DNA from 4 places in the Actinoplanes sp. CA-252034 genome. Region 2 is predicted to be linked to each of the others. Evidence: riboswitches for the same ligand, from Rfam matches in the RefSeq annotation. Region 2 holds a riboswitch; each other region holds the start of a gene.
What was found. Region 2 has a riboswitch for cyclic di-AMP ahead of ACQPZW_RS02460 (transglycosylase family protein). Riboswitches for the same ligand answer to the same signal wherever they lie in the genome.
Positions count from the first base shown of each region.

Region 1: another riboswitch for cyclic di-AMP. It lies ahead of ACQPZW_RS32075 (transglycosylase family protein); the one in region 2 lies ahead of ACQPZW_RS02460 (transglycosylase family protein).
Region 3: another riboswitch for cyclic di-AMP. It lies ahead of ACQPZW_RS21030 (C40 family peptidase); the one in region 2 lies ahead of ACQPZW_RS02460 (transglycosylase family protein).
Region 4: another riboswitch for cyclic di-AMP. It lies ahead of ACQPZW_RS08160 (C40 family peptidase); the one in region 2 lies ahead of ACQPZW_RS02460 (transglycosylase family protein).

Region 1 covers NZ_CP191846.1:7,039,667-7,041,857, reverse strand. Annotated here, with positions in the region: gene ACQPZW_RS32080 (lysostaphin resistance A-like protein) at 1-335, shown strand, start outside; cyclic di-AMP (ydaO/yuaA leader) riboswitch at 623-869, shown strand; gene ACQPZW_RS32075 (transglycosylase family protein) at 872-1,435, shown strand; gene ACQPZW_RS32070 (MFS transporter) at 1,562-2,191, opposite strand, start outside.
Region 2 covers NZ_CP191846.1:530,945-533,135, forward strand. Annotated here, with positions in the region: gene ACQPZW_RS02455 (saccharopine dehydrogenase family protein) at 1-831, opposite strand, end outside; cyclic di-AMP (ydaO/yuaA leader) riboswitch at 1,040-1,186, shown strand; gene ACQPZW_RS02460 (transglycosylase family protein) at 1,171-1,722, shown strand; tRNA gene ACQPZW_RS02465 (tRNA-Arg) at 1,726-1,798, opposite strand; gene katG (catalase/peroxidase HPI) at 1,875-2,191, opposite strand, start outside.
Region 3 covers NZ_CP191846.1:4,631,101-4,633,291, reverse strand. Annotated here, with positions in the region: gene ACQPZW_RS21035 (flagellar M-ring protein FliF C-terminal domain-containing protein) at 1-239, opposite strand, end outside; cyclic di-AMP (ydaO/yuaA leader) riboswitch at 715-893, shown strand; gene ACQPZW_RS21030 (C40 family peptidase) at 900-1,475, shown strand; gene ACQPZW_RS21025 (hypothetical protein) at 1,614-2,191, shown strand, end outside.
Region 4 covers NZ_CP191846.1:1,751,628-1,753,818, forward strand. Annotated here, with positions in the region: gene ACQPZW_RS08155 (MurT ligase domain-containing protein) at 1-784, opposite strand, end outside; cyclic di-AMP (ydaO/yuaA leader) riboswitch at 1,180-1,354, shown strand; gene ACQPZW_RS08160 (C40 family peptidase) at 1,361-2,176, shown strand.

The DNA of each region.
Region 1 (2,191 bases), 4.3 Mb from region 2:
ACGGGTGGGGAACGCCGTGGGGCTTCGCCGACCTGATGCTGTTCGGCGTGGTCGCCGGCTGGGTGACGGTGCGCACCGGTGGGCTGGAGGCCGCGGTGGCCCTGCATGTCATGAACAACCTGCTCGGCACCCTGGTGGCGGCCGCGTTCGGCCAGCTCACGATCGACGAGACCGCGGCCGACATGCCGTGGCAGGGCTTCGCCGTGGACGTCCCGCTCCTTCTCGGCTTCGCCGCAGTGATCATCTGGCTGGCCCGGCGGCGCGGCCTGGCCACCGCCACCCCCGTCACCGGCTACCCGGCAGGCGTCTACTCCCTGGTGGCCGGCGTCCGCTGACCCGCTTCACGGCCCGGCAAACCTCCCGAGCATCGATGACCGGCCCGAAAAGCGGGTAATGGGAAGCTTTGTGGCCCGCCGGGTGACCCGATGAAAGCCGACAGCCCGTCCCGTTGAGCCACGAAAAAACAGGATGAAACAGGTATAAGCCCAGTGTCGGAAATTCCCGTCCACAATGAAGATCAAAGTGGGCAAATACTGAGAAGAACGTCACTCTGAAGGGCGATCGGGTTGGCTCCGAGCCCATCGACGTGGTTACCGTCGGGCAGTCCCGCGTTGCGGGCACTGTGGACGGACCGCCGAGTCCTGCCCCCGTCCACAGACTCGATAGGAGGGCAGGAGCGGGGGACCCAATCTTCACGGCGCGCGGGATGCGCGCCTAGGGGTGAAGCCGTGTGCACGCGGCCGGGCCAGCGAGGATCGTTCACGACGGCGGACGCCGTCGCCCTGATCGCCTGAGAGGTGAGACTCCAGGCAGGTCGAGAACGATCCGTGCCCGAATCCGACAGCTCACCTCGCAGGCGTGGAGGATCTCCATGTCTCGGATCGGTAGTAGACGAGTTCGCCTTGCCCTGGTTCTGGCAACCGCCGGAGTCACCGGAGCCGGCGTCCTGCTCGGCCCGGCCACTCCGGCTCAGGCCGCGCGCCAGGTCAACTGGGATGTCGTCGCCAAGTGCGAGTCCGGCGGCAGGTGGCACATCAACACCGGCAACGGGTATCACGGCGGCCTGCAGTTCAGCCGCAGCACGTGGAAGTCGAACGGCGGTGGCAAGTATGCCGCGACCGCCGACAAGGCCACCAAGGCCGAGCAGATCGCCATCGCCAACAAGCTCTACGCCAAGCGTGGCCTGAGCCCGTGGCCGACCTGCGGTAAGAAGTCCGGCGTCTACAAGGCGACGACGGCGACCTCGAAGAAGAAGGCCAAGAAGACGTCGGTCAAGGCGACCGGCAAGACCTACGTGATCCGTTCCGGTGACACGCTCGCCGCGATCGCGCGGAAATACAAGGTCAAGGGCGGTTGGCGTACGCTCTACGCGCTCAACAAGGACAAGCTCCGCGGCCCCGCCCTGATCTTCCCGGGGCAGCGCATCCGCCTCTGACCGTCGCGTCGGGACCGTGCGCGTCGGGACACTGCGCGTCGGGACCGTGCTGGGGTGGCGTCACGCAGTCGTTGGACTGCGCGGCACCACCCCGGCGCGGTCCGCCGCCTCGAGTCGGACGTGGCGTCAGGGCCGGACCGGCTGCAGCGCAGCGGTGGCCCGCGGCTGCCGCAGAACGGCCACGGCGACCAGCAGGCCGGTGGCCAGCAGTCCCGCCGAGGTGGCGAAGGCCAGCCGGTAGCCGCCGGTCAGCGCCTCCGCCGGCGTGCTCCCGGCCGCGAGCAGCCCGCCGGTGCGCGACGCCGCCAGGGTCGACAGCACCGCGACGCCGATCGCCATGCCGACCTGCTGGGTGGTGTTGAACAGTCCCGACGCGAGTCCGGCGTCGCTGTCCCGTGCCCCGGACATGCCGAGGGTGGCCAGCGCCGGCAGGACCAGCCCGCCGCCGGAGATCAGCAGCATCACCGGCAGCAGGTCGGTGACGTAGTCGGCCCGTACCGGGATCCGGGTCAGCAGCCCCATCGCCGCGATCAGCAGCACGAGCCCGGCGATCAGCACCGTGCGGGCGCCGAACCGGGCATTGACCCGTGCCGACACGAACAGCGACACGGCCCCGATCCCGACCGCCGCCGGAAGCATCGCGAGCCCCGTCTCCAGCGCGGTGTAGCCGAGCACCCTCTGCATGTACAGCGCGACCAGGATCTGGAAGGCGAACATGCCGGACAGTGCCAGCATCTGCGCCAGGTTGGCCCCGGT
Region 2 (2,191 bases):
GAGGCTGCTCTTCACCCGCATGACCTCGCGGTAGCGGAACCCGCGACCGTACGCCCAGCCGCGCAGCGCGTTGCTGCGCCGCACGACCCGGGTGTTGTAGGACGCCATCACGAACGGCGCGAGGTGCCCGCGGACGCTGGGGTCCACCTCGGATCCGGGAAGGGTGAGCATGTCGGGTTGACGGCCGAGGTCCGGCTCGGCGCTGCGGTCCGGGCTCAGAGAGTACGGGCTGGCCCCGATCTTGCGCAGCCGGGTGTCCTTCTTCATCACGTCGACCTGGTGACGCATCGAGTCGATGGTGCCGCCGCTGACTCCGCCGCGCATGCTGGTCACCACGAGTGTGGTGTCGGTGAGCTCGCCGGCGCCGTCGCGGCTGACCTGCTCGTGCAGGACGTGCACGCCGATATCGGACGGAATCGAATCGAAGCCGCAGGAGTGCACGATCCGTGCTCCGGTGCGCCGTGCGGTCTCGTGGTTCTCGTCGATGCTGTCCCGGGCGAAGAGCACCTCACCGGTGAGGTCCACGTAGTCGGTGCCGTTTTCGGCACATGCGCGGGCAAGTGCCCTGCCGTACTTCGCATAAGGCCCCACGGTGGTCACCACGACTCGCGCGCGGCCGGCCATCGTGGTCAGGGCTTCCGTGTCGTCCGCGTCGGCGACGACGACGGGCAGGCCGAGGCCGAGACCCTCCAGTTTCGCCGCGGAGCGACCGCCCAGCGCGAGTCGTGCGCCCTCCGGCGCGTGCTCGGCGAGATAGCGCGCCACCAGCGCGCCGACGAAACCCGAGGCGCCGTAGACGATCACGTCGAATTCGCGCTGTTGATCGCTCATGGCTGCCGATTGTGCACCCTTGGTGGAGTGTGCGCACCTGTTGCGCCACGCCGAGATCGGCACGTTAGCCACACAAAGGAAGATCAAAGCAGCTAATTTGTGACCTACAACTCCATTGCCGCGTATCGCATAACCCACCAGCAGCGCGGCGAAATCGATAGTCCGCAAGAGGGCGGGCACCGTGGCCGGAACGCCGAGTCCAGCCGCCGACCACGGTTCGACGACACCACAGGCATGGAGCGGGGGACCCAAGAGTTCCTCGGCGCTACGGCGCCTCGGGGTGAAGCCGCCACCGCGGCCGGGCACCTCTGCCCGAACCCGACAGCTGACCTCGTAGGCGTGGAGGACAAGCTCATGGCTCACATCGGAAAACAACTCCATCGCGCGATCGGCCTGATGGCCGCCGGTCTCGCCGGCAGCGTGGCCCTGGCGGGGCCCGCGAATGCCGACATCAACTGGGACGCCATCGCGCACTGCGAATCCGGGGGCAACTGGGGTATCAACACCGGAAACGGCTACTACGGGGGCCTTCAGTTCAGCCGGAGCACCTGGCGCGCCTACGGCGGGACGAAGTACGCGTCCACCGCCAACCGGGCCAGTCGGTCGGAACAGATCCGCGTCGCCGAACGCGTGGTACGCGGGCAGGGCATCGGTGCGTGGCCGACGTGCGGACGTCGGCACGCCTTCACCGCGGCGTCGCGTGGGGGTGTCCGCAAGGCGCACCGGGTGAACCGGTCGTCGGGAAGTTACGTGGTGCGGCGCGGGGACACCCTGGCGCGGATCGCGGCACGCAACGACGTGCGGGGCGGCTGGCGAGCGCTTTACCGCATGAACTCGGACGTGCTGCGCAGCCCGCACCACCTGCGGGTGGGGCAGCGCTTGAAGTTGTGAGAGTGGGCCCGGCGCGATTTGAACGCGCGACCTACCGCTTAGGAGGCGGTTGCTCTATCCACTGAGCTACGAGCCCGACGATGCTGAGGGTACCAGCCGGGGTTGCCCGGGTCGGTGCGGCCGACCCGGGCAACGGCCGAAAACGTGGCCGATCAGGCCAGGTCGAAGCGGTCCAGGTTCGCGACCTTGACCCACGCCGCGACGAAGTCGGTGACCAGCTTCTCCCTGGCGTCGTCGCTGCCGTAGACCTCGGCCTGCGCGCGCAGGATCGAGTTCGACCCGAAGATCAGGTCGGCCCGGGTGGCGGTCCACTTGACCTCGCCGGTCCGACGGTCGCGGCCCTCGAAGGTCTCGCCGTCGGAGTCGGTGGCCGACCAGGTGGTGCCGAAGTCGAGCAGGTTGACGAAGAAGTCGTTCGTCAGCACGCCCGGCGTCTCGGTGAACACGCCGTGCTTCGAGCCGGCGGTGT
Region 3 (2,191 bases), 4.1 Mb from region 2:
CCGGGGCCGAGCACGGTGTCCAGCATGCGTTGCAGGGCGCTGTCCAGCCGGTCCTGGAAGGCGGTGGTGGCGGCATCGGCTGTGAGTCCCGCCCGGATGTCGGCGGCGGCCGCCGAGACGGTGTGACCGCTCACGGCCGCGGCCGCGGGCGTGGCGCCGGCACTCACGCCGCCGGCGAGGGTCAGCGCCACCAGCGCGGCGACCGGCCCGGCTGCGTGCCCGCTGCGGGGACGGGTCATCAACGTGTCTCCTCACGGTTGCCGTCCGGCGTCGGCGCGGCTCCATCGCCGGCCGGTGCGGTCGATCGGGTCTGCCTCATCGTTCGGCGGGACGGCGGGGTGAGACATCCGCAGGTTGCGGGTCGGTTGCCCTACGGGGCGGTGCCGCCCGACTGGTCGGCCATTCCGGCGCGGCGGATCGGGCGACCACTGTCGAGACTACGCAGAGCGACCGGCCACATTTCGCCGTGTTCCCCTTCACAGATCCACACCACCACCGTGTGATCACACATGAGCGGGGCGTTTCGACAAACCTCGCAACGGGCGTCCAAAACGGACACGATCCCGGGCGTACGTCACGGTGCGTGATCGAGGAGGCGGGCCGGTACCGCCGCGGGCCGGGCTATCAAGGAGAGGCGGCGGGCACCTGCCCGCCGGTCGTGTCGACCTGGACCACGCCGAGCCCTGCCCCGGTCCGACGGCACGAGCCCGCATGACGAGTCATGAGGCGATCGGGGGCAGGGACGGGGGAACCATTCATCGGTCCTCGACCGGCACGCCGTTCGCGGCGGTCCGGGACGTGAGGGCCTCGGGGTGAAGCCGCCAGCGTGCGGCCGGGCAATCCTTCGCGCCCGAACCCGACAGCTAACCTCGCAGGCGTGCCGGAGGGATTCCTTCACCGTGCGCGTAAGTACCCTGAGCCGGCCCACCCGTACCGTGGGAACCGGCACTCTCGCCCTGTCCGTGGGTCTCGGTCTGCTCACCGGCGGGCTCGGCACTCCACAGTCGGTCTCCGCCGCCCCGCAGGTGGCGACCGTCGCCGCCGTCCAGACGTTGCCGCAGACCACCCTGGCGGTGAGCCTGTCCACCGTCACCACCACCTCGGCAGCCGCCAAGTCGAAGCTTGCCGGCAACCGGGTCGTGAGCGAGGCGGCCCGGCACAAGGGCAAGAAGTACAAGTTCGGCGCCGCCGGGCCCAAGCGGTTCGACTGCTCCGGTTTCACGATGTACGTCTACAAGAAGGCAGCCGGCAAGAAGCTGCCGCACAAGGCCAATCTGCAGCAGCGGTACGGCAAGGCGGTGGCGAAGTCGAAGGCCCGCGTGGGTGACCTGATCATCATCCGCAAGGGCACGCGCGGCACGCACGCCGGCATCTACGCCGGCGGCGGCAAGATGTGGTCGGCGCCGCGGACCGGGAAGACCGTCTCCAAGCAGAAGATCTGGAGCAAGAGCTACGTCGTCCGGCGTCTGGTCTGAGCCACCGGCACCCCGTTGCACATGGCCGCGGCGTCCGCACCCGTCTTCGTGGGGTGCGGGCGCCGCGGTGATCACGGCGGCACCGAGCGGGAGAACGCCACCGCGGCCGGGACGGGAGCGGCTGACTAGAGTGTGGCGGTGACGCTGCTGTTGAAGCTCGTTCTCGCTCCGCTGCTGGTGGTGGGGTCGTCGCTGGCGGGCCGCCGGTGGGGCGATCGGGTGACGGGTGTGCTGGTGGCGTTCCCGATCGTGGCCGGTCCGATCCTGCTGATCATCTCGGTGGAGCACGGTGTGGCGTTCGGCGCCCGGGCGGCCGCGGCTTCACTGCTGGGCCTGGTGTCGCTGGCGGTCTTCGCGGTCGTCTTCGCCTACGCCGGCCGCCGATGGCGGTGGCCGGGCGCATTGGCAGTGGCCTGGCTGGCGACCGGGCTCGCCGACATCGTGCTCGCCGGCCAGAGTCTGGCGGCGGGTTGGGCACTGCTGCTGGTGATGGCGACGATCTGGGCCGGACGGCGGCTGGTCGCGGTCATCGATGAGGGCCCGTCCAGCGCCGGTACGGTGCGGTCACCGTGGTGGGATCTACCGGGGCGCGCGGTGGCGACGGCTGCGCTCGTGCTGTTCGTGACGGGAATCGCGGCCACGGCGGGGCCGGTGGTGACGGGCATCCTGGCACCCTTCCCGATCGCGACGAGTGTGGTGGCCGGATTCGTGCACGC
Region 4 (2,191 bases), 1.2 Mb from region 2:
CGGCGGCCACGGCCAGGGCGGTCGCCGCGTTGCCGATGTTGACCTTGCCGGGCAGTTGCAGCTTGACCAGGTGCCAGTCACCTCGCGGGTCGATCACGCCCTCGTCCTCGACGACCCACTGCGGGCGTGGGCGGCGCAGCGGGCAGCCGGTGCACCACCAGTCACCCTGCTGGCGCTCGATCGGGTGGCCGCTCTCCGGGCAGACGAACGAGTCGTCGAGCCATCGCTGGCCGGCGCTGAACCAGGTGATCTGCTGGCTGCCGGACGCGGCCCACACCACCATCGGGTCGTCGGAGTTGGCGACCACCCGGATCTCGGGGTGGCCGGCGAGGGCCGTCTTCCACAACTGCGCCATCATCGCCACCTCCTTCGCCCGGTCGAGCTGGTCGCGGGAGAGGTTGAGCAGCGCCACGACCTTGGGCTTGGTCTGGTCGATGACCTGCGCCAGGTAGTGCTCGTCGACCTCGAGGACCGCGAACGGGGTGTGCCCCTCCTTGGCCAGCGCCGAGGTGTGGCCGGTCGGCATGTTGGCGCCGAACGAGTTGGTGGCGACCCGGCCGAGGACACCGACCGCGGCCGCGGTCAGGCGGGTCGTCGTGGTCTTGCCGTTGGTCCCGGAGACCAGCGCGACGGCACGGCCGACCGCGAGGTGGGTCAGCAGGTCAGGATCGATCTTGAGGCCGATCCAGCCGCCGATCACCGAACCGTCGCCGCGGCCCGCGGCCCTGGAGAGCGCCGCCGCGGTCTTCGACACGGAGGTCGCGACCTTGGCGATGAGAGGCATTCCGTCCGTCACGCCAGCGAGGGTACCGGACTCGAACGTTACGACGCGTTGCCAGACCGTCAAGATCACGATGTGGCCGGTGTTTTCCCCGGTCCGGGCTTTTCGGACGTGTGGCCCGTTAGTGACGGGACTATTTGTGTGTTCTGTTTCACCCGTAACCTTCAACGCAGCGTATCTGCCCCATTACCTTCGGTGGGAGCAATTGTCTCGTGGAGGTAACAAACTGGACACCGACAGATGTGCCAATCACGGAGCGTGACATTCCTCCCGCTGACGATCATGGCCGGACTCGGGTACCAAAGATTCGCCGGACGCATTCCGCTCGCCGGCCGCACCGGATCGGTTCACGCCGAGCCCTGCCCCGGGCCGGACCGGTGCGACACCGCAGTTGAGCCACACAGACAAGGCATTCGGGGCAGGGACGGGGGACCCAATACCGGTCCGTCCGGCGCCGCGGAGGCTCTCCGTGGCTCGCCGGGAGGACCTTGGGGTGAAGCCGCCCACCCGCGGCCGGGCAACCTTCCCGCCCGAACCCGACAGCTAACCTCGCAGGCGTGCCGGAGGGATCTCTTCACCGTGCACGAACACAGTTCGAGCCGGCGCCGCCGCGCGTCCATCGGCACCGGAACCGTCGCACTGTCCCTGGGTCTCTGCCTCTGTGCCGGGCAGTTGATCGCCGCGTCACCCGCGGCGGCCGCCACGACCCCCGCCGTCACCCCGGTCGCCGCCGCTGCGGTGGCACCGAAGGTCACACCCTCGATGTGGTCGGCGGCGAGCACCCGCAGCCTCAAGTGGGGCTCCACCCTCAAGGTCACCGCCAAGGTGATCGACCCCAACACCAAGCAGGTCGCCAAGGGCACCGTGCGGCTCCAGGGCTACAGCAACGGCGCGTGGCGCACCTGGGACACGGAGACCGTCAAGAACGGCGTGGTCTCGCTCACCGCCAAGCCGACCAGCACCGTCTGGGTCCGGACCGTCTTCACCGGGACCGGCTACAACCAGAAGGTCACCAGCAAGGTCAAGGTGACGGTCAAGGCCAGCGGTGCCAAGGTGCTGGCGGAGGCCAAGAAGCACAAGGGCGCGCTGTACAAGTACGGGGCGTCCGGCCCCAAGCGCTTCGACTGCTCGGGCTTCACCAAGTACGTCTACAAGAAGGCGGCCGGTAAGAGCCTGCCTCACAAGGCGAACACGCAGCAGAAGTACGGCAAGTCCGTCGCGAAGGGCAAGAAGCAGGTCGGTGACCTGATCATCTTCCGCAACGGGTCGTACGGCTACCACGCGGGCATCTACGCCGGCAACGGCTACGTCTACGACTCACCCCACACCGGTGCCCGGGTCGGCAAGCACAAGATCTGGAACAAGAACTACGTGGTGCGCCGCCTGGTCGCCTGACCGGTTGCACGGCGG